One region of the Streptomyces sp. NPDC094034 genome, then DNA from elsewhere that is predicted to be linked to it. Evidence: riboswitches for the same ligand, from Rfam matches in the RefSeq annotation. Region 1 holds a riboswitch; each other region holds the start of a gene.

The links. Region 1 has a riboswitch for cobalamin ahead of ABTZ59_RS14330 (cobalamin biosynthesis protein). Riboswitches for the same ligand answer to the same signal wherever they lie in the genome.
Positions count from the first base shown of each region.
Region 2: another riboswitch for cobalamin. It lies ahead of metE (5-methyltetrahydropteroyltriglutamate--homocysteine S-methyltransferase); the one in region 1 lies ahead of ABTZ59_RS14330 (cobalamin biosynthesis protein).
Region 3: another riboswitch for cobalamin. It lies ahead of ABTZ59_RS06845 (ribonucleoside-diphosphate reductase subunit alpha); the one in region 1 lies ahead of ABTZ59_RS14330 (cobalamin biosynthesis protein).

Region 1 is NZ_JBEOUD010000013.1:22,824-30,674, reverse strand. Features, by position in the region: gene cobO (cob(I)yrinic acid a,c-diamide adenosyltransferase) at 1-540, opposite strand, end outside; gene ABTZ59_RS14340 (putative cobaltochelatase) at 540-2,690, opposite strand; gene ABTZ59_RS14335 (cobyric acid synthase) at 2,719-4,317, opposite strand; gene ABTZ59_RS14330 (cobalamin biosynthesis protein) at 4,314-5,375, opposite strand; cobalamin riboswitch at 5,410-5,561, opposite strand; gene ABTZ59_RS14325 (hypothetical protein) at 5,747-5,974, opposite strand; gene ABTZ59_RS14320 (inorganic phosphate transporter) at 6,017-7,300, opposite strand; gene ABTZ59_RS14315 (class II aldolase/adducin family protein) at 7,477-7,851, shown strand, end outside.
Region 2 is NZ_JBEOUD010000015.1:67,552-75,402, forward strand. Features, by position in the region: gene ABTZ59_RS16140 (COG4315 family predicted lipoprotein) at 1-310, shown strand, start outside; gene ABTZ59_RS16145 (hypothetical protein) at 325-810, shown strand; gene ABTZ59_RS16150 (bifunctional o-acetylhomoserine/o-acetylserine sulfhydrylase) at 956-2,317, shown strand; gene metX (homoserine O-acetyltransferase MetX) at 2,314-3,471, shown strand; cobalamin riboswitch at 3,550-3,796, shown strand; gene metE (5-methyltetrahydropteroyltriglutamate--homocysteine S-methyltransferase) at 3,959-6,298, shown strand; gene ABTZ59_RS16165 (ArsR/SmtB family transcription factor) at 6,409-6,768, shown strand; gene ABTZ59_RS16170 (MFS transporter) at 6,867-7,851, shown strand, end outside.
Region 3 is NZ_JBEOUD010000005.1:21,489-29,339, forward strand. Features, by position in the region: gene ABTZ59_RS06815 (carbohydrate ABC transporter permease) at 1-464, opposite strand, end outside; gene ABTZ59_RS06820 (carbohydrate ABC transporter permease) at 461-1,456, opposite strand; gene ABTZ59_RS06825 (sugar ABC transporter substrate-binding protein) at 1,588-2,886, opposite strand; gene ABTZ59_RS06830 (GntR family transcriptional regulator) at 3,176-3,940, shown strand; gene ABTZ59_RS06835 (DUF3311 domain-containing protein) at 4,124-4,381, shown strand; gene mctP (monocarboxylate uptake permease MctP) at 4,378-6,012, shown strand; cobalamin riboswitch at 6,156-6,280, shown strand; gene ABTZ59_RS06845 (ribonucleoside-diphosphate reductase subunit alpha) at 6,433-7,851, shown strand, end outside.

The DNA.
Region 1 (7,851 bases):
CATCTCCGTCACGAGGTCCGCGAAGTCCATCAGTTTCTCGGGGGCGTTGCGCCCGGTGATCACCACATGCTGGGTGCCGGGGCGCTCGCGCAGCACCTCGATCACCTCGTCGGTGTCCACCCACCCCCAGTGCAGCGGATACGCGAACTCGTCCAGCACGTAGAGCTTGTGCGTCTCTGCCGCCAGATCGCGCTTGACCTGCTCCCAGCCCTCGCGCGCCGCCTCCTCGTTGGAGTACTGCGCGTCGCGCTGCACCCAGGACCAGCCCTCGCCCATCTTGTGCCAGGCGACCTGACCGCCCTCGCCGCTCGCCCCCAGCACCTTCAGCGCCCGTTCCTCGCCGACCTTCCACTTCGCGGACTTCACGAACTGGAACACCCCGACCGGCCACCCCTGCGTCCAGGCGCGCAGCGCGAGTCCGAACGCCGCCGTCGACTTGCCCTTGCCCGTGCCCGTATGGACGAGGACGAGCGGACGGTTACGGCGCTGGCGGGTGGTGAGCCCGTCGTCCGGTACGGATTCCGGCTGTCCCTGTGGCATTAAGCGGCCCTCCTGGGTCGTCCGTCGTGTGCCTGTGCCCGCTGTACATCCCGCTGTACGTCCCTGACCAGACCGGCGATGCTGTCCGCGCGCAGTTCGTCGAGGGTGATGGCCGTACCCTCAAGCGCCGCCGCGAGCGACGCGGCCAGACCGAGCCGTACCGGCCCCGACTCGCAGTCCACGACCACCGACGCCGTCCCCTCCGAGGCGTGCAGCCGCGCCGCGCGCGCCGCCAGCGCCACCGGGTCAGCGCCGCCCGCCGCCCGTGCGCCGCCCGCCGACCGCGCCCCGGTCGCCCGTCCGTCCGTCACCACGAGCAGCAGGGGACGGCGCGCCGGATCCCTCATCCGCTCCACCCGCAACACGTCGTGCGCCTTGAGCAGCCCGGCGGCGAGCGGCGTGCGCCCGCCCGTCGGCAGCGACTCCAGCCGGGCCGCCGCCGTGTCCACCGACGAGGTGGGCGGCAGCGCCACCTCCGCCTCCGTGCCCCGGAAGGTGATCAGTCCGACCTTGTCGCGCCGCTGGTAGGCGTCCAGCAGCAGCGAGAGCACGGCGCCCTTCACCGCGCTCATCCGCCGCCTGGCCGCCATCGAGCCCGACGCGTCGACCACGAACAGGACGAGATTCCCCTCGCGCCCCTCCCGTGTCGCCTGCCGCAGATCGTCCTTGCGCACCACCAGACCCGGACCGCTGCGCCCGCGCGCCCGCTGGTGCGGCGCCGCCGCCTGGACGGTCGCCGCCAGATGCAGCTTGGTGAGCGCGCCCCTGGGCTGCCGGGACCCGGTCGTCCTGCCGTGCTCGGTACGGGCCCGGGAGCGCCGACCGGCCGCGCCCTCGCCCAGACCCGGCACGCTCAGCGTCTTCGTACGGAACGGCTCGGTGGCCCGTACGGCCGTCTGCTCACCGGCCCCGGCGCGGCGCGGCTGTCCCTGGGGTCCGGGCTCCGCCTCCGCGGGCGTGTCGTCCGGCCCCGACCCTGGCTCGGGCGGTGTGCCGGACTCCTCAGCCCCCTCAGGCCCCTTAGCCCCCTCGGGACCCGTTGCCCCCTCGGGGCCCTCTGGACCGGACCGCGGCGGGACGCCACCGCCACCGCCGGGCCCGTCAGGACCCGGGTCGTCGTCCCCGCCGTCGCCGTCCTCGCCCTTGAACTCGTCCAGCGTGTCGTCGAGCTTGTCCTCGTCGAGCCCCGGCGTGTCGAAGGGGTTACGGCGCCGCCGGTGCGGCAGCGCCAGCAGCGCGGCCTGTCGTACGTCCTCGGCGAGTACGTCGGTACGTCCCGCCCAGGCGGCCAGCGCCGTCGCGGTCCGCGCCATCACGATGTCCGCCCGCATCCCGTCCACCTCGAACGCGGCGCAGGTCGCGGCTATCCGCAGCAGCGCCCCGTCGCCGAGCCGCACCCGCGGCAGCAGCGCCCGCGCGGCGACGATCCGGTCCCGCAGCGCGGTCTCCTCCTCGGCCCAGCGCGCCGCGAACCCGGCCGGATCGTCGTCGTACGCCAGCCGCCGCCGTACGACCTCCACCCGCAGCTCCGGCTCGCGCGAGGCGGCGACCTCCACGGTCAGTCCGAAGCGGTCGAGCAACTGCGGTCGCAGCTCGCCCTCCTCGGGGTTCATCGTCCCGACGAGCAGGAACCGCGCGGCGTGCCGTACGGAGACGCCCTCACGCTCGACGTACGAGGCGCCCATGGCGGCGGCGTCCAGCAGCAGGTCGACCAGGTGGTCATGGAGGAGGTTGACCTCGTCGACGTAGAGCACCCCTCGGTGGGCGTCCGCGAGCAGACCCGGCTCGAAGGCCTTCACGCCCTCGGACAGCGCCCGTTCGATGTCCAGCGCGCCGACGAGCCGGTCCTCCGAGGCTCCCACGGGCAGCTCGACCATCCGGGCGGGCCTCGCCGCACCGGGCGCCGTCTCGTGCGGCCCGTCCGGGCACCGCTCGTCGGGCGCGGCGGGATCGCAGCTGAACCGGCACCCGGCGACGACCGGCACCTCCGGCAGCAGCGCGGAAAGGGCGCGTACGGCCGTGGACTTGGCCGTCCCCTTCTCGCCCCGGACGAGCACACCGCCGACGGCGGGGCTCACCGCGTTGAGCAACAGGGCGAGCCGCAGATCGTCCATCCCCACCACGGCGGTGAACGGAAAGGGTGTGCTCATATGCTGATCGCTCCTTCGAAGATGGTCGTCATGGCGCTCCCGGCGGAATGAAGGGCAGCCCCGCGGGCGCGCCCTCCTCGATCAGGCGCATCAGCGCGTCCGTGTCCGCGTGCTCCTCGATGAGGTCACCGAGCAGATCGAGCTGTTCCTCCCGCAACACGCCGAAGCTCGTGTCCGGCGCGGGGACGAAACGCCGCCCCGCCGTTCGCGCCACCTCCGTCAGGAACCGCCGCCGGAACGCGTCGCTCTCCAGCGCCCCGTGCCAGTGCGTGCCCGTGACGGCCCCCACCCGGCAGCCGTCCAGCGCGCGCCCGTCCGCGTCGGAGACAAACACGTCGCCTCCCCGTACCTCCGCGACGCCGTGATGGATCTCGTACCCCTCCACCGCCTCACCGAGGGCCACGCCCACCGGTCGGGCGAGGGTCTTCTCGCGGGCGAACCGCACCCGTACGGGCAGCAATCCGAGACCGGGCACCGCGCCCGCCCGGGACTCCACTTCGTCGTCGATGTGCTCGCCCAGGATCTGGTAGCCGCCGCAGATCCCCAGTACGGGACGCCCCTCGGCGGCCCGCCAGGCGAGCGCGTCGGCGAGCCCGCGCTCCCGCAGCCACGCCAGTGCCTTGACCGTGCCGCGCGTGCCGGGCACCACCACGAGATCGGCGTCGGCCAGTTCCTCGGGCCGGTCCACGAACCGCACGACGACCCCCGGCTCCGCCGCCAGCGCGTCCACATCGGTGAAGTTGGACATCAGCGGCACGGCGCAGACCGCGACCCGCAGCACGTCCTCGCCGTACGGGGGTGTCGCCGGGGACTCGCGTACGGCGCCGCGCAGGGAGACGCGCAGCCCGTCCTCCTCGTCGATGCCCAGACCGTGCCGGAACGGCAGCACACCGAGCGTGGACCGCCCCGTGAGCCCGCGAAGCATCGCGAGACCCGGTTCGAGCAGCGAGACATCGCCCCGGAACTTATTGACCAGATAGCCCGCGATCAGCTCCTGGTCCTCGGGCGCCAGCAGCGCGGTCGTCCCGAAGAACGAGGCGAAGACGCCGCCCCGGTCGATGTCCCCGACCACCACCACCGGCAGCCGCGCGGCGCGCGCGATGCCCATGTTCACGATGTCGGTACGGCGCAGATTGATCTCCGCGGGGCTGCCCGCCCCTTCGCAGATCACGGCGTCGTACGTGCCGCGCAGCCGCTCCAGACACTCCAGGACGGGCCCGAGCAGGGCTTCCCGCCCGTGCGGAGTCCTCCCGGGGGACGCGTCGGCCGATCGCGGCTCCGCCGCGGGCCCGGACCCGAAGTAACCCCGGGCGCTCATCTCTCCCACGGGCCGCCCCATCAGCACCACTTGGCTGCTGCGGTCACCGCCGGGCTTCAGCAGGACGGGGTTCATCAGCGCCGTCGGCTCGACCCGGGCCGCCTGGGCCTGCATCGCCTGGGCCCGTCCGATCTCCGCGCCCTCGCGTGTCACGAACGAGTTCAGTGACATGTTCTGCCCCTTGAAGGGCGCGACCTTTACCCCACGGCGCACTAGCCAGCGGCAGATCCCCGCCGTGACCACGCTCTTGCCCGCGTCGGAGGTCGTGCCGGCGATCAGCAGCCCCCCGCCGCGCCCGCCCCGGCTCATCCACGTTCCTTTCCCGCGCCTGTCGTACGGCGTATCGGGCCTGTCGTACGACTTCCCGCGCCTGTCGTACGGCGTATCGCGCCGAATCCGAACCGGGCCGCCACACAGACCGCGAGAGCCGCCCCGGTCACCCGGCGCGACAGCCGTACGGCCCGCTCGATGTCCGCGACCTCCACGGGCCGCCCCCCACCGTTCAGTACGGGCCGGTGCTCCACCCGTCCGCCGTACGCGAGCGTCCCGCCCAGCCGTACGCCCAGCGCGCCCGCGAACGACGCCTCCACGGGGCCCGCGTTGGGGCTCGGATGCCGGCGCGCGTCCTGCCGTACCGCCCGCAGGGCCGCGCGTGGATCGCCGCCGACCGCGCCGGCCAGCGCCCCGGCGAGTACGGAGGTCAGCCGGGCGCCCGGCCATCCCACGACATCGTCGAGCCGGGCCGAGGCCCAGCCGAACCGGCGGTAACGGGGCGAGAGATGACCCACCATCGCGTCCAGCGTGTTCACGGCGCGGAATCCGGCGAGCCCCGGCACCCCCGCCACCGCTCCCCACACCAGCGCGCCCACCACGGCGTCGGAGGTGTTCTCGGCGACCGACTCCACCACGGCCCGCGCGATCTGCTGTCCCTCCAGCGCCTGCGGGTCACGGCCGCACAGACGCGGCAGCCGCTCCCTGGCCCGTTCGACGTCGCCGGCCGCGAGCGCCGCGCCGATGGCCCGTGCCTCCCGCCCCAGTGAAGTGCCGCCGACCACCGCCCAGGTGGTGGCGGCGGTCAGTGCCACGGAGGCGGTGTGACGGTCCCGTACGCCCCGGGCGGCCAGCGCCGCGATCCCGGCGGCTCCTCCGGCGCAGACCGCGGTGTGCAGCGCGCCCCAGCCCCGGTGGTCACGCCACAGCGTCCGCTCGACGGTCGTCGCCGCCCGGCCGAACGCGGCGACGGGATGACCCCGGCGCGGATCGCCGAACAACTGGTCGCCCAGGAGACCCACGGCGGCGCCGTAGGCGAAAACACGCTCGGCGGCCTGACCCCGGCCGCGCACGACGGCCGAACGGCGGCCAGGCATGGCAAAAATGTCCTCACTCAGGGTCCGCGCCCCGGCTCGACGTGATGCGGCGGCGAGAGTTCCTGGCTCCTGGAGACATGGCTCGCAGTGACAGTGGCGGGACCGCGCCGGATTCGCACCGGCTTCCTCTTCTGCCGTCGCCCGGGTCCTGTCCGGCCGGACAGGACCCCAATGGCCCAGGAAGTCCACCACGCAGCGCAAACACCCGTCAACTCATCCCTGACCAGCGACGGGACAGTGTGCCGAGCCCCACACGGCACGCCCGTCCCGTGGGCGACACGGAGACCGGCCCGGGCGCGTGACGCACGCGCCGGGGCCGGCCGGGGGTGTGGTGGTCCTGGTGTTCCGGTCGCCCGGTCACCGGTCGCCGGTCAGGCGACGATCAGATAGATCCCGTACGCGACGGCCGTCACGCAGAGCACGAAGCAGGTGTAGGCGCCCGTACGGGCCAGCGCCACGGAGCCGGTCGCGCCCCGCGCGCTCGCCGACTCCCGCTTGGCGAGGCCCACGATGCCGAGGGTGAACAGGCCCACGAGGGCGACGGTGGCCACGAGGCTGACCCCGAAGACGGAACCGAGTGCTGCCCAGTCGATGTTCATGCGGTTTCTCTTCCTTACGCCGTGGCGGTACGTACGCGGTACTTACACCTTGGCGGTTCGCGCGGACTCGCCCGCGGGGTCCGAGGGGCCCGGGGCCGGGATGGTGGTCGACAGTTCCTGCGCGGCACCGGCCGTGGGCGGCGGGGTGACGGCCGCGACGGCGTTGGTGACGACGCCCGCCGGCTCGGCGCTCCCGGCGCCTTCCGCCGCGCCCGCGCCCGTGGCTTCGCTCTCGTTCACATTGGTGTGGTCGACCGGACGACGGCGCGAGGCGAGCCAGATCGCCGCGGAGATCCCGACGAGCAGGACGGCGACGACCGCGATGCCCCAGGTGCCCTGGCCGGTGAGGAACTCGGCCCCGGCGGCGACCAGGCCGGCGGCGGGCAGCGTGAGCCCCCAGGCGATGAACATCCGGGTGGCGGTCGACCAGCGGACCACACCGCCCTTGCGGCCGAGGCCCGCGCCCATCACGGCGCCGGAGCACGACTGGGTGGTGGAGAGCGAGAAGCCCAGATGCGAGGAGGCCAGGATGACGGTGGCGGCACTGGTCTGGGCGGCGAAGCCCTGCTGCGGACGGAGATCGGTGAGGCCGGTGCCCATGGTGCGGATGATGCGCCAGCCGCCGAGATACGTACCGAGCGCGATCGCCAGTCCGGCGGAGACGATCACCCACAGCGGGGGGTTGGAGCCGGGGGCGAGGACGCCGCCGGTGACCAGGGCGAGGGTGATGACACCCATGGTCTTCTGCGCGTCGTTGGTGCCATGGGCGAGGGAGACGAGCCCGGCGGAGGCGATCTGCCCGGCGCGGTAGCCCTTGGCGGTCGCCTTGTCGTCCGTACGGCGGCCGATGCGGTACGTCAGCCTCGTCGCGAGCAGCGCCGCGAGACCGGCGACGACCGGCGCGGCGAGCGCGGGGATCAGCACCTTGGTGATGACGACGCCGCCGTTGACCCCGGAGGTGCCGACCGACATCAGGGTGGCGCCGATCAGGCCGCCGAAGAGTGCGTGGGAGGAGCTCGACGGCAGGCCGAGCAGCCAGGTGAGGAGATTCCACAGGATCGCGCCGACGAGCGCCGCGAAGATCACTTCTGTTCTGATGCCCTGTTCATTGATGAGGCCGCCGGAGATCGTCTTGGCGACCTCCACGGACAGGAACGCGCCGACGAGATTCAGGACGGCGGACATGCCCACCGCGACCTTGGGCTTGAGTGCCCCGGTCGAGATGGTGGTCGCCATCGCGTTCGCGGTGTCGTGGAAGCCGTTCGTGAAATCGAACACGAGAGCCGTCACGATCACGATCGCGAGCAGCAGCGTGATGTGTTCCATTGACCCAGGACCCAGGCAATCTTTTGACGTCAGTGGCCTCGGTGAACGTAGGGAGTCTTGGTAAACGGAAGATGAACTGGGCTCGTCTTTGTGGTGTCCTCATGTGGGGATAAATCGCCCGCCTGTTCTGGTGGAGCGCCCTGCGTGCCGCCGTATCCGCCTGACAGGATTCCCTTATGACTGATCAGCAGAACCAGGACGCGATAGCCGGGGCCTGGCGTGAACTCATCACGACCGCCCGGAGAACAGCAGATGAAGGGCTTGTTGTCGGCACATCCGGCAATGTGTCGGTACGGATCGGCGAGCTGATCCTCGTCACGCCGAGCGGAGTCCCGTATGACCAGCTGACCGCCGAGGACACCGTCGGCGTCGATCTGGCGGGCCGTCAGGTCCTCGGAACATTCACCCCAACGAGTGAGCTGCCGCTGCACCTCGCCGTTTACCGGAACACCTCCGCGACGGCCGTGGTGCACACCCACGCGGTGCACGCCACCGCCGTCTCCACCCTCGTCCCCGAACTGCCCCTGATCCACTACATGGCGGCGGCCCTC
Region 2 (7,851 bases), on a different contig from region 1:
GGCGGACAAGGAGAACAAGTCCACCTGTACGGGTGACTGCGTGAAAATCTGGCCACCCCTGCTCACCAGCGGCAAGCCCGAGGCGGGCACCGGCGGGGTGAAGGCGGATCTGCTCGCCACCACCACCCGCGACAAGGGCGCGAAGCAGGTCACTTACAACGGCCACCCGCTGTACCGGTTCACGGGTGACCACAAGCCCGGTGACACCAACGGCCAGGGCGATGTCTCGTTCCACGACACCTGGTACGTCCTCAGCAGGTCGGGCACGAAGAACACCACTCCGCAGCGGAACACCGGCGGCGGTTACTAACCCCGGGAGAAGTGATGTCCTCAGCGCCCTCCGGCGTCCGCTCGGGTTCCGGCCGGAAGCTCCGTGTGCTGCGCGGAGCGGCCCGGCTTCTGGCCGCGGCGGGGCTCGCGTGGGACGCCTATCTCCACGCCCATCTGGCCGACCAGTACGACGTGGTCACCGCGACCATCAGCCAGGGCGACCTCTTCCGTATCGAGGCCGCCCTGGCGTCGCTCGCCGCGCTGCTCGTGCTGGTCTGGCAGCGGCTGCCCGGGGATCTCTTCGCGTGGATGGTCGCGGCCGGCGGGCTGGCGCTGCTGCTGATCTACCGCTATGTCGATGTCGGCCGGCTGGGCCCGATTCCGAACATGTACGAGCCCCTCTGGTTCGGCGACAAGAAGCTCGTCGTCGTCGCCGAGGCGATCGCCGTGGTCGCGACCGCCTTCCTGCTGATCACCCATCCCCTCGCGCAGCGCTACCGCGGCCGTCGCCGCGCGGGCAGACGCCCCCGCCGGACCTGACGGGGCTTCGCCGGACTGCTGTGTATTTCCGCATTGTTGCGGGTTCATGGCCATGCGCGCGGCGCGCTTCCTGCCATGACCCGGTGGCTCTACGGTCCGTAATCAAGCGATTCCGCTGTCCCGAGAAACCCGTGCGAGGCCTGATATGAGCCAGCCCGTCGACTCCATCACCGGGGGACACACTCCCGAGGACATCTCCCGGCAGGACGCCGGTCCCTCATGGTCCTTCGAGACCAAGCAGATCCACGCGGGCGCCGAGCCCGACCCGACGACCGGTGCCCGCGCGGTGCCGATCTACCAGACGACGTCGTTCGTCTTCAAGGACACCCAGCACGCGGCCGATCTGTTCTCCCTCGCCGAGCCCGGCAATATCTACACCCGGATCCACAACCCCACGCAGGATGTGCTGGAACAGCGGATCGCCGCTCTGGAGGGCGGGGTCGCGGCCGTCGCGCTCGCGTCGGGGCAGGCCGCCGAGACGCTGGCGATCCTGACGCTCGCCCGCGCCGGGGACCACATCGTCTCCAGCACCTCGCTGTACGGCGGGACATACAACCTCTTCCGGCACACGCTCCCCCGCTTCGGCATCGAGGTGTCCTTCGTCGACGATCCGGACGACATCGACGCCTGGCGGGCCGCCGTACGCCCCCACACCAAGGCGCTGTTCGCGGAGACGCTGGGCAATCCGCGCGGCAATGTCCTCGACGTACGGGCGGTGGCGGACGCGGCGCACGACGCCGGGCTGCCGCTGATCGTCGACAACACCGTCCCGACGCCCTATCTGCTCCGCCCGATCGAACACGGCGCGGACATCGTGGTGCACTCGGCGACGAAGTTCCTCGGCGGGCACGGCACCACCATCGGCGGGGTGGTGGTCGACGGGGGCACGTTCGACTTCGGCGCGCACACCGAGCGGTTCGCGGATTTCCATACCCCGGACGCCAGTTACCACGGGCTGCGCTACTGGCCTGACCTGGGCCCGGGTGCCTTCGCGGTGAAGCTCAGGGTGCAGTTGCTGCGCGACATCGGCCCCGCGCTCTCCCCGCACTCGGCGTTCCTGCTGCTCCAGGGCGTGGAGACGCTGAGTCTGCGCGTCGAGCGGCACACCTCCAACGCGCTGGCGCTCGCCGAGTGGCTGGAGCAGCGGGACGAGGTCTCCGCCGTCCACTACCCGGGGCTGGCGTCCAACCGCTGGTACCAGGCCGGGCGGCGCTACCTTCCGCACGGCGCCGGCGCGGTCCTCGCGTTCGAACTGCGTGACGGGGTCGAGGCGGGCAAGCGGTTCGTGGACGGGGTCGAACTCTTCAGCCATCTCGCCAATATCGGTGATGTGCGCAGTCTCATCATCCATCCGGCGTCGACCACCCACAGTCAGCTCGGCGAGGAGGAGCTGGCGGCGACGGGCACGGCTCCGGGGCTGGTGCGGCTCTCGGTGGGGCTGGAGAACGTGGCCGATCTCAAGGCCGATCTGGAGGCGGGGTTCCGCGCCGCGAAGGCGTCGTCCTGAACACGTCCGCCGACTCGGCCACGCTCCCCCTCCCGCCGGTCACCGGTGGCTGGCAGGAGGGGGATCCGGCCGGCCGCCGCTCCTGGGTGACGCTCGACGGTCCGCTCCCGCTGGAGGCGGGCGGGGCGCTGCCCGGAGTCCGGCTCGCGTACGAGACATGGGGGCGGCTCGCTCCCGACGGCTCGAACGCGGTGCTGGTCCTGCACGCGCTGACGGGGGACAGCCATGTCGCGGGACCGGCCGGGCCGGGGCATCCCACAGGGGGGTGGTGGGATGCCCTGGTCGGTCCGGGCCGGGCGCTCGACACCACTCGCTGGTTCGTGGTCGCCCCGAATGTGCTCGGCGGCTGTCAGGGCAGTACCGGCCCCTCCTCGGCGCGGCCGGGCGGTGGCCGCTGGGGGCCGGCGTTCCCATATCTGACCCAGCGCGACCAGGTGGCCGCCGAGGCGGCCCTCGCCGACGCGCTGGGGATAGCGCGCTGGGCCGCGGTCATCGGCGGGTCCATGGGGGGTATGCGCGCCCTCGAATGGGCTGTCGGCCGGCCGGAGCGCACCGGCTCGCTGCTGGTCCTCGCGTGTCCCGCCGCCTCCTCCGCGGAGCAGATCGCCTGGGGCGCCGTCCAGATCGCGGCGATCCGTTCGGACCCCGGGTGGCAGGGGGGCCGTTACCACGACGCCCCGGCCGGCGGCGGTCCGCACCGGGGGCTGGGGATCGCCCGGCGCATCGCGCATGTGACCTACCGCAGCGAGCCGGAGCTCGGCGCCCGGTTCGGCCGGGAGCCGCAGCGGGGCGGCCATCCCTGGCAGGGCGGCCGGTACCAGGTCGAGTCGTATCTCGACCATCACGCCGCGAAGCTGGTGCGACGGTTCGACGCGGGCAGTTATGTGACCCTCACCGAAGCGATGAACGGCCATGACGTGGGCCGGGGCCGCGGTGGCGCGGCGGCGGCCCTGCGCCGGGTCCGGATGCCGGCCCTGATCGCGGGGGTCGACTCCGACCGGCTCTATCCGCCGGCCCAGCAGGCGGAGCTGGCCGCCGCCATCCCCGGGGCCGACCGGCTCAGGATCATCGAGTCGCCGTACGGGCACGACGGCTTCCTGATCGAGACCGCGCAGGTGGGCGCTCTGATCGAGGAGCTGCTGTCCGGGGCGTGACGCCCGGTCGGCGGACGGGTCGGGGACCATCGGATGGCCGAAATATGAACCGTGCTGTCGGTGATCCGCTTCAGCGCCTAAGGTGGCTGGTGCAGTCGGTTCGCCCTGCCAGCCGGGCAGGCGCGTCGTAAGAGGGAACCCGGTGGAAATCCGGGACTGCCCCGCAGCGGTGAGTGGGAACGACCGCCGTCATCAGCACTGGGTCCGAGCCGGACCCGGGAAGCGACGGCCAGTAGGAGTCCCTGTCGGTACGCGCGTTCATCCGCGCGTACGGGTACGGGACGCGCCCGCGAGTCCGAAGACCTGCCACTGCCCGCGCGCCACCGGTGCGCGCGGAGATCTCGGTGACCTCGAGGGCGGGTCGGCGTACATATCGGGCGGGTATCCGTGGCGGCACGACGCCGCCGGCCCGCCGGATCTGTTCGGCTCTTCGCGCCCGCGGTCCGTCGCCGGGATCTTGGGAGACATACTCGCGAAGGAGAGTCCCTTGACCACGAAGTCCGCAGCCGCGGCAGCCCGGGCCACCGTGTACGGCTATCCCCGTCAGGGCCCGAACCGGGAACTCAAGAAGGCCGTCGAGGGCTACTGGAAGGGCCGGATCACCGCCGACGCCCTCCGGGACACCGCGGCCGAACTGCGCCGCGCCACCTGGCGCCGGCTCGCCGACGCCGGTGTCCATGAGGTGCCGACCGGTGACTTCTCGTACTACGACCATGTCCTGGACACCAGTGTCATGGTCGGCGCGATCCCCGCCAGGCACCGCGCCGCCGTCGAAGCGGACCCCCTGGACGGGTACTTCGCGATGGCGCGCGGCACGCGGGAGGTGACGCCGCTGGAGATGACCAAGTGGTTCGACACCAACTACCACTACCTGGTGCCGGAGTTGGGGCCCGACACCGTCTTCACCGCCGATTCCGGCAAGCAGGCCGACGAGTTCCGGGAAGCCCTCGCGCTCGGTCTGACGGCACGTCCGGTGCTGGTCGGTCCGGTCACCTATCTGCTGCTGGCGAAGCCGGCCCCCGGGGTCGCCGCCGACTTCGAGCCGCTGACCCTGCTGGACCGGCTGCTGCCCGTGTACGCGGAGGTGCTCGCCGATCTGCGCGCGGCGGGCGCCGAGTGGGTCCAGTTGGACGAGCCCGCCCTGGTGGCGGAGCGTTCCCTGGCCGAACTGAACGCCGCCAACCGCGCCTACCGTGATCTGGGCTCCCTCACCGACCGGCCGAAGCTGCTGGTCGCCTCGTACTTCGACAAGCTCGGCGCGGCCCTGTCCGTACTGGCCAAGTCCCCCATCGAGGGGCTCGGGCTGGACTTCACCGGGCCCGCGGCGGCGAATCTCGATGAGCTGGCGGCGGTCGGCGGCTTGCCCGGCAAGCGTCTCCTCGCTGGTGTGGTCAACGGCCGTAACGTCTGGATCAACGACTTCGAGAAGTCCCTGTCGGTCCTCGGCACGCTCCTCGGCCTCGCCGGACAGGTGGATGTCACGTCCTCCTGCTCCCTGTCGCACGTGCCGCTGGACGTCACGGCCGAGCGCGAGATCGATCCGGGGATCGCCCGCTGGCTCGCCTTCGCCCAGCAGAAGACCGAGGAGATCGTCACGCTGGCCCGTGGTCTGGCGCGGGGCACCGGCGCCATCACGGCCGAACTGGCGGCCAACCGTGCCGACTTGGCTTCAAGGGCGGGATCGGCGCTGACCAACGACCCGGCCGTTCGCGCACGGGCCGCGGCCGTCACGGACGCGGACAGCCGCCGCCCCCAGCCGTACGAGAAGCGTGCGGAGGCCCAACGTGACCGTCTGGGGCTGCCGTTGCTGCCGACGACGACCATCGGCTCGTTCCCGCAGACCACGGAGTTGCGCACGGCCCGCGCCGATCTACGGGCCGGCCGTATCGACGCGGCGGGGTACGACAAGCGGATCGAGGCGGAGATCCGTGAGGTCATCTCGTTCCAGGAGGAGACCGGCATCGACGTCCTGGTGCACGGCGAGCCCGAACGCAACGACATGGTGCAGTACTTCGCCGAACAGCTCGTCGGCTACCTCGCCACGCGGCACGGCTGGGTGCGGTCGTACGGCACCCGCTATGTCCGGCCGCCGATCCTCGCCGGGGACATCTCCCGCCCCGCCCCGATGACAGTGCGCTGGACGGCATACGCCCAGTCCCTCACCGGCCGGCCGGTCAAGGGCATGCTGACCGGCCCGGTCACCATGCTGGCATGGTCGTTCGTACGGGACGACCAGCCGCTCGGTGACACGGCGCGGCAGGTCGCCCTCGCGCTGCGCGACGAGGTCGACGATCTGGAGAGCGCGGGCGCTTGCGTGATCCAGGTGGACGAGCCCGCGCTGCGTGAGACGCTGCCGCTGCGGGCCCGTGATCACCAGGCGTATCTCGACTGGGCGACCGAGGCGTTCCGCATCACCACCGGCGGGGTCCGCGCGGACACCCAGATCCATACGCATATGTGCTACGCGGAGTTCGGTGACATCCTTCCCGCGATCGACGCGCTGGACGCCGATGTGATCAGTCTGGAGGCCGCGCGCTCCCATATGCGGGTCGCCGACGAACTGGCCGAGGCGGGCTATCCGCGCGAGGTCGGCCCGGGTGTGTACGACATCCACTCACCCCGCGTCCCGTCCACCGGGGAGGTGGTGGACCTGCTGCGCAAGGGACTTGGGGCGGTGCCGGCCGAACGGCTCTGGGTCAACCCGGACTGCGGGCTGAAGACCCGTGGCTGGCCGGAGGTCCGTGCCGCGCTGGAGAACCTGGTCGCGGCGGCCCGGGAGGTCCGGGCCACGCTCCCGGCCCCGGCCCCGGCCTCACCGACACCGTGACACCGGGCCCGCGGCCCCGCCCTCCCCGGTCAGGGGGCGGCGGGCGCCGCGGGCTCGCGGCGGCGACGGCGGCCGGGGAGCGTTTCCCGCGCCGCGCCTACGATGGGCCCATGCCCGGACGCCATGGATCCTCACCAGCGAGCGATGCGCATCAACACACGCCCGGCACCTCCGAACTGGCCGCGGCGGCGGCGGTGTTCTCGCTGCTCGCCGACCCCACCCGACTGCATCTGGTGTGGCTGCTGACCCGGGGTGAGTCCGATGTGACCGCGCTGGCGGCCGCGTGCGGAGCGGCGCGGCCCGCGGTGAGTCAGCATCTGGCCAAGTTGCGGCTGGCGGAGCTGGTGCGGTCGCGCAAGGACGGCCGTCATGTCGTGTACGCGCTCACGGACGGACATCTCCGCCGACTGGTGGTGGAGGCGATCAGCCACGCCAACCACCAGGTCACCGGCGAGCCTTGGCACGACTGAGCCTCCCGGGCCGCGGTGGCGCCCCCAACACGTGCGTGGATGCGCACATGTGCATTAGATTGGGATGACGCACCCGACCGTCGGCCAAGGACAGTCGCATGTTCGCTGTGCTGCGCAACCGCACCTATCGGCATCTGTTCACGGCCCAGGTCGTCGCGCTCGTGGGCACCGGGCTCGCCACCGTCGCGCTGAGCCTGCTCGCCTACGACCTGGCGGGAGCGGACGCGTCCGCCGTCCTCGGGACGGCCCTGGCCATCAAAATGGTCGCGTACGTGGGCATCGCGCCCCTCGTCGGCGCCCTCGCCGGCCGGATTCCACGGCGCGCGCTGCTGGTGTCGATGGATCTGCTCCGCGCCGGTGTCGCGTTCTCGCTCCCCTTCGTCACCCAGGTGTGGCAGGTCTATGTCCTGATCTTCCTGCTCCAGTGCGCCTCGGCGGCCTTCACCCCGGCGTTCCAGGCGACGATTCCGCGACTGCTGCCCGAGGAGCGCGACTACACGCGGGCCCTGTCGCTCTCGCGGCTGGCGTACGACCTGGAGAGTCTGTTCAGCCCTGCGCTGGCGGCCGGGCTGCTGACCGCGATCTCCTACAACTGGCTGTTCGCGGGCACCGCGCTGGGCTTCCTCGCCTCGGCCACGCTGGTGGTCTCCGTACTGCTGCCCGCACCCGCACCGGTGGAACGCACCGGGAGCGGGCGCCCCAAGGCGTCCATGGGCGCCCGGCTGTTCTTCGCCACCCCCAGGCTGCGGGCCCTGCTCTGCCTCGATCTGGCGGTGGCGGCGGGTGGCGCCATGGTCACCGTCAACACGGTGGTGCTGGTGCGCGACAGCCTCCACCGGAGCGCCGGCGACATCCCTTGGGCGCTGGGCGCCTTCGGCGGCGGGTCCATGGCCGCCGCCCTGCTGCTGCCCCGCCTGCTGGACCGGGCCGGCGACCGGGCGCTGATGCTGCCCGCGGCGTTCGTGCTGCCCGGTGTGCTGGCCGCGCTCTCGCTGGGCACGGCCGTGGCGCCCGGCCGGTGGGCATGGCCCGCCCTGCTCGCCGCCTGGGCCCTGCTGGGAGCCGCCTCGTCCGTGGTGCTCA
Region 3 (7,851 bases), on a different contig from region 1:
TGGATGTAGATGGGGATCAGCATCGCGGTCGGCGGCAGCAGCTGCACGACGAGCAGCACGATCATGAAGAACTTGCGGCCGGCGAAGCGGAAGCGGCCGATGGCGAAGGCGGCGATGGTGGCGAGCAGCATGCCGCCGATGACCGCGACACCGCAGATGATCAGGCTGGACTGGATGGCCGTGCCGAAGTTCGGCTGGTCGATGGCCCGCTGGAAGTTGTCCCAGGAGATCGACGAGGGCCAGAGGGTCTGGTCGTAACTGCGGATCTCGTGGTTCGGCCGCAGGGCGCTGATGATCAGCCAGTACACCGGGAAGGCCATGAGGACGAACACGGCCAGGCCCACGATGTTGTAGACGAGCCGGTTCTTCTTGCGGTCCTGGCGCAGGACCTGCCGGCCGCCCGGCCCGGTGTCCCGGTCGGTGTCCGGGCGGCGGGCCCCGGTGGTGGCGGTGGAGGCGCTCATTCGACCTCTCCGATCTTGAGCAGCTGACGCAGGTAGTACACGGCGACACCGGAGAGCAGCAGGACCGTGATGAGGGAGATGGCCGCACCCTGGCTGAACGAGTTGGACTCGAAGGCCTTCTCGAACGAGTAGATCCCGAGGACCGAGTACTCCGGCTCCGGCTTGTTGCCGCGGATCAGGAAGATCTGGCCGAAGATATTGAAGTCCCACAGGACGGACAGGGTGGCCACCATCTGGAACACCGGCTTGATGACCGGCCAGGTGACAAAGCGGAAGACCCCGGCGACGCCCGCGCCGTCGAGTGCCGCGGCCTCCTCCAGCTCCCGGGGGACCTGGGTGAGCGCCGCGTAGAGCGTGACGGCGACGAAGGGAATGGCGCCCCAGACGACGACGGCTCCGATGATGAGGAAGCCCTGCTTGGGGTCGAGGAACCAGTTGTGGCCCTGGGCGTCGATCCCGAGGTACTTGGTCAGCACCATGTTCAGGACGCCGTAGTCGGAGTCGGCGAACCAGCGGAAGATGGAGGTCGCCACCAGCAGCGGCATCGACCAGGCGGCCACCAGCGCGCCGGTGAGCAGCAGCCGTACCCAGGTGTCCATGCGCTGCATCAGCATGGAGATGCCGAGCCCGATCCCCATCGTGGCCACCACACAGGCGACCATGAAGATGATGGTCCGCCAGACGACGGCCCAGAACTCGCCGTCGCCGAGGATGTTGGTGAACTGCTCGAAGCCCACCCAGGGTGCGGCCTCCCCGGTCCACAGCTCACGGCGGCCGACGTCCTGGAAGGACATGAGGATCGTCTTGATGAGCGGCCAGACGAAGACGGCGGCGATCGCGACGAACGCGGGGGCTATCAGGAGGTACGGCAGCAGCGCGCCGGCCTTGCGCCGCTTACGGGGCCCGCCCGCTGGCGGCTGGGAGCCGGATCTCTCGGGGACGCGTGCGACGGCTACCGGAGGGTCGGCTGCTTTCATGTCGGCGGCACTCACTGTGCTGGCCTTCCGTTCGGACCTGGTACCGGAGTACGGGGGGCGGCGGAGCCCTCGCGGGCCCGCCACCCCCCGTAGGCGATCAACAGAGTCGGAGACAAAGGAGTCGGAGACTCAGAGGCTCGTCGGACTCAGGACTCTTCGTTGATCAGCTGGTTGATCTCCGCGTCGGCGGCCTTCGTGGCGTCGGCGACCGACTTGCCCTTGATGATGTCGAGCAGCATCACCTCAAGGGTTTCCTTCTTCTCGATGGCCGTCCAGCCGGGGGCGATCGGGGTGAACCAGGCGTCCGGGACGGCGTTGGCGATCGGCGCGGTCTCCGGCTTCGCCTTCAGCGGCTCCAGCTGCTTGGTGTTGTTGGGCAGGATGTTCTTGGAGGCGAGGACCTCCTGCGACTTGGCGCTGGTGAAGGCCGCGATCCACTCCTCGCCGAGGTCCTGGACCTTGGACTTGGAGATGGTGGCGAGGTCGGAGCCACCGATGAAGGACGGCAGGGCCTTGCCGTCGGGGCCGGGCATACCGGCAGTGAGGATCTTGTCCTTCAGCTTCGGGTTGCCGTTCGCGGCCGAGTCGACGACGCTGCCGGCCTCCCAGCCGTTGCCGTAGAGAAGCGCGGTCTTCTCGTTGGCCATGACGTTGGCGTGGTCCGCCTCGTCCTTGGTCTTGTCGCCGTGGTTGTACTTGTTCACCAGGTCGACGAAGTGCTGGATGCCCTTCTGGGCCTCGGGGGTGGAAAGGGTGGCCTTCCACTCCTTCGCGCCCTCGTCGTACTCGGCTATCTGGCCGCCGTACGCCGCTACGTAGGACATGGCCGCGTACCAGTAGCGGCCCGGCAGGTAGAGCGGCGAGAACGCCTTGTCCTTGCCGTACTTGGCGCCGACCTTGTCGAGCGCCGTGGCGAGCTCGGCCTCGGTGGTGGGCAGCTGGGAGGAGCCGGTGCCGGCCTTGAACATGTCCTTGTTGTAAATGGCCACACGCGCACCGGCGTAGTAGGGCACGCAGTACTGCTTGCCCTCGAAGGAGCAGGTGTCCTTCAGACCCTTGATCCAGGTGTCCGAGTTCTCGTACTTCTTGGGGTCGATCTCGCCGAGCGCACCGTTGAGGATGTACGTCATGGTCTCGGTGTTGCCGAGCTCGACGACATCGGGGTACTTGTCGCCGGCCAGCGCCGCGTCGAGCTTCTTGGCCTTGTCCGCCCACTGCTGGTACTGGACCTTGACCGTCACATTCGGATACTTCGTCTTGAACTGCGCGTTGACATCCTTGACCAGCTCCGGCCAGGTGCTCTGCGCGTCCGACATGAGCCAGACGGTCAGCGTCTCCTTACGGTCCTTGGGATCCTTGGACGCCGAGCCTTCATCCGAACCACACGCGGCAATACCGACCATCATGCCCGCGACGCCGACCGTCGCGATGAGCTTGCGCTTCACGCCACCCTCCTCAGGGATGCCTGCAACCCCTGCCCACCGCGAAGACCGCGAAGACTTACGACGAGTACTGCTGGGGCTGGGACCTGGTCTTTAATGGTTTAGACCAGTACGGGGAGCTTGGCCTAGACCTTTAGGGGTGTCAAGGGTGTATAAGAAGGGCAGTCGTGTCCGTTATCGGACCGACACCTGAGGCAGGGCGACGACCCGTGGCCGGACCGTGCCACCATGTGAGCCGCGACAGACGGAGGAGCCGGTGACGGCAGCAGCACAGGACTCGGGAAGGCAGACCATGGCCACGGACGGGGGCGGAACGGAGACCGAGAGCGGCCCCGCCACCCGTACCGCACGCGTACCCAAGTACTACCGGTTGAAGCGGCACTTGCTCGATATGACGGAGACGCTGCCGCCGGGTACGCCGGTGCCTCCCGAGCGCACGCTCGCCGCCGAGTTCGACACCTCACGCACCACCGTGCGCCAGGCGCTCCAGGAGCTGGTGGTCGAGGGCCGGCTCGAACGCATCCAGGGCAAGGGCACGTTCGTCGCCAAGCCCAAGGTCTCGCAGGCGCTCCAGCTCACCTCGTACACCGAGGACATGCGGGCCCAGGGCCTGGAGCCCACCTCGCAGCTGCTGGACATCGGGTATGTCACCGCCGACGACACCCTGGCCGGGCTGCTGGACATCACCACCGGCGGGCGCGTGCTGCGGATCGAGCGGCTGCGGCTGGCCAGCGGCGAGCCGATGGCCATCGAGACCACACACCTTTCGGCCAAGCGCTTCCCCGCGCTGCGCCGCTCGCTCGTCAAGTACACGTCGCTCTATACGGCGTTGGCGGAGGTGTACGACGTACGGCTGGCGGAGGCCGAGGAGACCATCGAGACCTCGCTCGCCACCCCGCGGGAGGCCGGGCTACTCGGTACGGATGTCGGGCTGCCGATGCTGATGCTCTCGCGGCACTCGCTGGACGCGGCCGGTGAGCCGGTGGAGTGGGTGCGGTCCGTCTACCGCGGCGACCGCTACAAGTTCGTGGCCAGACTGAGGCGCCCGGCCCACTGAGCCCCGCTGCCGACCACCGCTGACAACCACCGCTGCCGACAACCGCTGCCGACAACCCTCCGCGCACCCCTGTTCGCATACCGTTGACGTAACGACATTCGGACAGGGGCTTACGCTGACCAGCGCCTTCGCTTAGATTTCCTGCTCATTACCACAGGCGATCAACGAGGGAACGGAGCCGCGGTGCCCGAAGTTCCGGAAGAGAATCCGCCCCCCACAGTCACCCCCGCGCGGGTGATCATCGCTCTCTGTCTCGTCGCGCCCTTCGTGGCGCTGCTCTGGGTCGGGTCCTACGCGAAGCTCGAACCGACGTTCATCGGTATCCCCTTCTTCTACTGGTACCAGATGCTCTGGGTCCCGGTCTCGGCGGTGCTCACGATGACCGCCTACCAGCTGTGGAAGCGTGACCAGCGCTCCCGCAAGGGAGGTGCGTCGAAGTGAAGGACGGCGTGAACGGCGTAGCACTCGCCGTCTTCATCTTCTTCTTCGTGGCCGTCACGGTCATGGGGTTCCTGGCGGCCCGCTGGCGCAAGGCCGCCAATGAGAACAGCCTCGACGAATGGGGCCTGGGCGGCCGGTCGTTCGGCACCTGGGTCACCTGGTTCCTGCTCGGCGGCGACCTCTATACGGCGTACACCTTCGTGGCCGTACCCGCGGCGATCTACGCGGCGGGCGCGGCCGGCTTCTTCGCCGTGCCCTACACGATCCTGGTCTACCCGCTGATCTTCACCTTCCTGCCCCGCCTCTGGTCGGTGTCGCACAAGCACGGCTACGTCACCACCTCGGACTTCGTACGGGGCCGGTTCGGGTCGAAGGGGCTGTCGCTGGCGGTCGCCCTCACCGGCATCCTCGCGACCATGCCGTACATCGCGCTTCAGCTCGTCGGCATCCAGGCCGTGCTGGACGTGATGGGCGTCGGCGGCGGCGAGAACACCCACTGGTTCATCAAGGACCTGCCGCTGCTGATCGCCTTCGGTGTGCTCGCCGCGTACACCTACTCGTCGGGGCTGCGGGCGCCCGCGCTGATCGCCTTCGTCAAGGACACCCTGATCTACATAGTGATCGTCGTGGCGATCATCTACATCCCCATCAAACTGGGCGGGTTCGACGACATCTTCGCCAAGGCGGGCGACGCCTTCGCGCAGACCAACCCGGCGACCGGCCAGCCACGCGGCGCCCTCGCGCCGGGCGACGCCGGGCATTGGGGCTATGCCACGCTGGCGCTCGGTTCGGCGCTCGCGCTCTTCATGTATCCGCACTCCATCACGGCGACGCTCTCCAGCCGCAGCCGTGAGGTGATCCGGCGCAACACCACGATCCTGCCGCTCTACTCACTGATGCTGGGCCTGCTGGCGCTGCTCGGCTTCATGGCGATCGCCGCCGGGGTCAAGGTGGACAACGGACAGCTGGCGATCCCGCAGCTCTTCGAGACGATGTTCCCCGACTGGTTCGCGGGGGTGGCCTTCGCGGCCATCGGCATCGGCGCGCTGGTGCCCGCCGCGATCATGTCGATCGCCGCGGCGAATCTCTTCACCCGCAATATCTACAAGGACTTCATCAGGCCGGACGCGACCCCCGAGCAGGAGACCAAGGTCTCGAAGCTGGTCTCGCTGCTGGTGAAGGTGGGCGCGCTGGTCTTCGTGCTGACCATGGACAAGACGGTCGCGATCAACTTCCAGTTGCTCGGCGGGATCTGGATCCTCCAGACGATGCCCGCGCTGGTCGGCGGCCTGTTCACCCGCTGGTTCCACCGCTGGGCGCTGCTCGCGGGCTGGGCGGTCGGCATGATCTACGGCACGGCCGCGGCGTACGGCGTGGCCAGCCCGACCCAGGCGCACTTCGGCGGCTCCTCCAAGGAGATCCCCGGGCTGGGTGAGATCGGCTACATCGGCCTCACCGCGTTCGTGCTCAATCTGGTGGTGACGGTGGCGCTCACCTTCGTCCTGCGCGCGGCCAAGGCGCCGGAGGGCACGGACGAGACGAGCCCGTCCGACTACACGGCGGACGCGGGCGATCCTGGCGTGAAGGTCGACCTCCCGGCCGCGACCTCGGGCGGCTCCGGAGGCCACTGACCGGTCACCGCCCGGCTCCACGGGCCGCCGGATCCCCGGGAATCACGGGGATCCGGCGGCCTTTTCGCTGTCCGCGCGGGCCCGAACGGAATGACGCACGACACAACATCTGGGGGGTGGTTCCCGAGCCAGCCCCCACATGTATGCTCGACCTCGCTGTCGACGCAGGGGAATCCGGTGCGAATCCGGAACTGTCCCGCAACGGTGTGATGTGGTGTGCTTTGCCATACCCACGAGTCCGAACACCTGCCGGCGGTGCGTCCGGTTCGACCGAATCGGACGCCGAGACGTCCGGGCCTCGTGGATGGGCCGGTGGGCGCCGTACGCCGTGCCGCCCGGATCCGGGCCGTACGCTCCGTACCGCGAGAAACAGCCCGCTCCCCTCCCGACGGTCCAGAGCCGAGCGAGGGAGAGCACCACGTGACCATCGCGCCAGCCGATCCGGCTTCAGGCATCTCCGAGGCCGCCGCACGGGCGGCCGACGGACCAGGGACCGCACTGCTGCGGACCCTGACCGACCTGACCGCCGATCTGCCCGACGCCGACCCCGGCAGAGTCGCCGCCGCAGCCCTGCGCGGCCGTAACGCCCGGTCGGACGAGGCCGAGCTGCGCGAGCTCGCCACCGAGGCGGCCGCGGGGCTCATCTCCGAGGACCCCGCCTACTCCCGGCTCGCGGCCAGGCTGCTGACCCGCACCATCGCCGACGAGGCCGCAGGCCAGGGCGCCGTGGCGTTCTCCGCGTCCATCGCCGTCGGCCACCGCGAGGGCCTGATCGCGGACCGTACGGCCGGCCTCGTCTCGCTGCACGCCGGCTTCCTCGACGCGCTCATCGACCAGGAAGCCGACGACCGCTTCGGCTACTTCGGGCTGCGGACCCTCTACAGCCGCTATCTGCTCCGCCATCCGATCACCCGCCGGGTCATCGAGACCCCACAGCACTTCATGCTGCGCGTGGCCGCCGGACTCGCCGAGGACCAGAGCGTCCGCGCGCTCGACGAGGTCGCCGCGCTCTACCGGCTGATGAGCCGGCTGGACTATCTCCCCTCCTCCCCCACCCTCTTCAACTCCGGTACGCGCCACCCGCAGATGTCCTCCTGCTATCTGCTGGACTCCCCGCTGGACGAGCTGGACTCGATCTACGACCGGTACCACCAGGTGGCGCGGCTCTCGAAGCACGCGGGCGGCATCGGCCTCTCGTACTCCCGTATCCGATCGCGCGGTTCGCTGATCCGGGGCACCAACGGGCACTCCAACGGCATCGTCCCGTTCCTGCGCACCCTCGACTCCTCGGTCGCGGCCGTCAACCAGGGCGGCCGGCGCAAGGGCGCGGCCTGCGTCTACCTGGAGACCTGGCACGCGGATCTGGAAGAGTTCCTGGAGTTGCGCGACAACACCGGCGAGGACGCGCGCCGTACGCACAATCTGAATCTCGCGCACTGGATCCCGGACGAGTTCATGCGCCGGGTCGAGTCGGACGGCGACTGGTCCCTGTTCTCCCCCGTCGACGTGCCGGAACTGGTCGACCTGTGGGGCGACGCGTTCGACGCGCGGTACCGCGAGGCGGAGGCCGCAGGACTGGCGCGCAAGACGATCCCGGCCCGCGAGCTCTACGGCCGGATGATGCGTACCCTCGCCCAGACCGGCAACGGCTGGATGACCTTCAAGGACGCCTCGAACCGCACGGCGAACCAGACCGCCGAGCCCGGCCGCGTCGTCCACTCGTCCAATCTCTGCACGGAGATCCTGGAGGTGACGGACGACGGGGAGACCGCCGTCTGCAACCTCGGCTCCATCAACCTCGGTTCGTTCGTACTGGCCTCGGGCGACCTCGACTGGGAG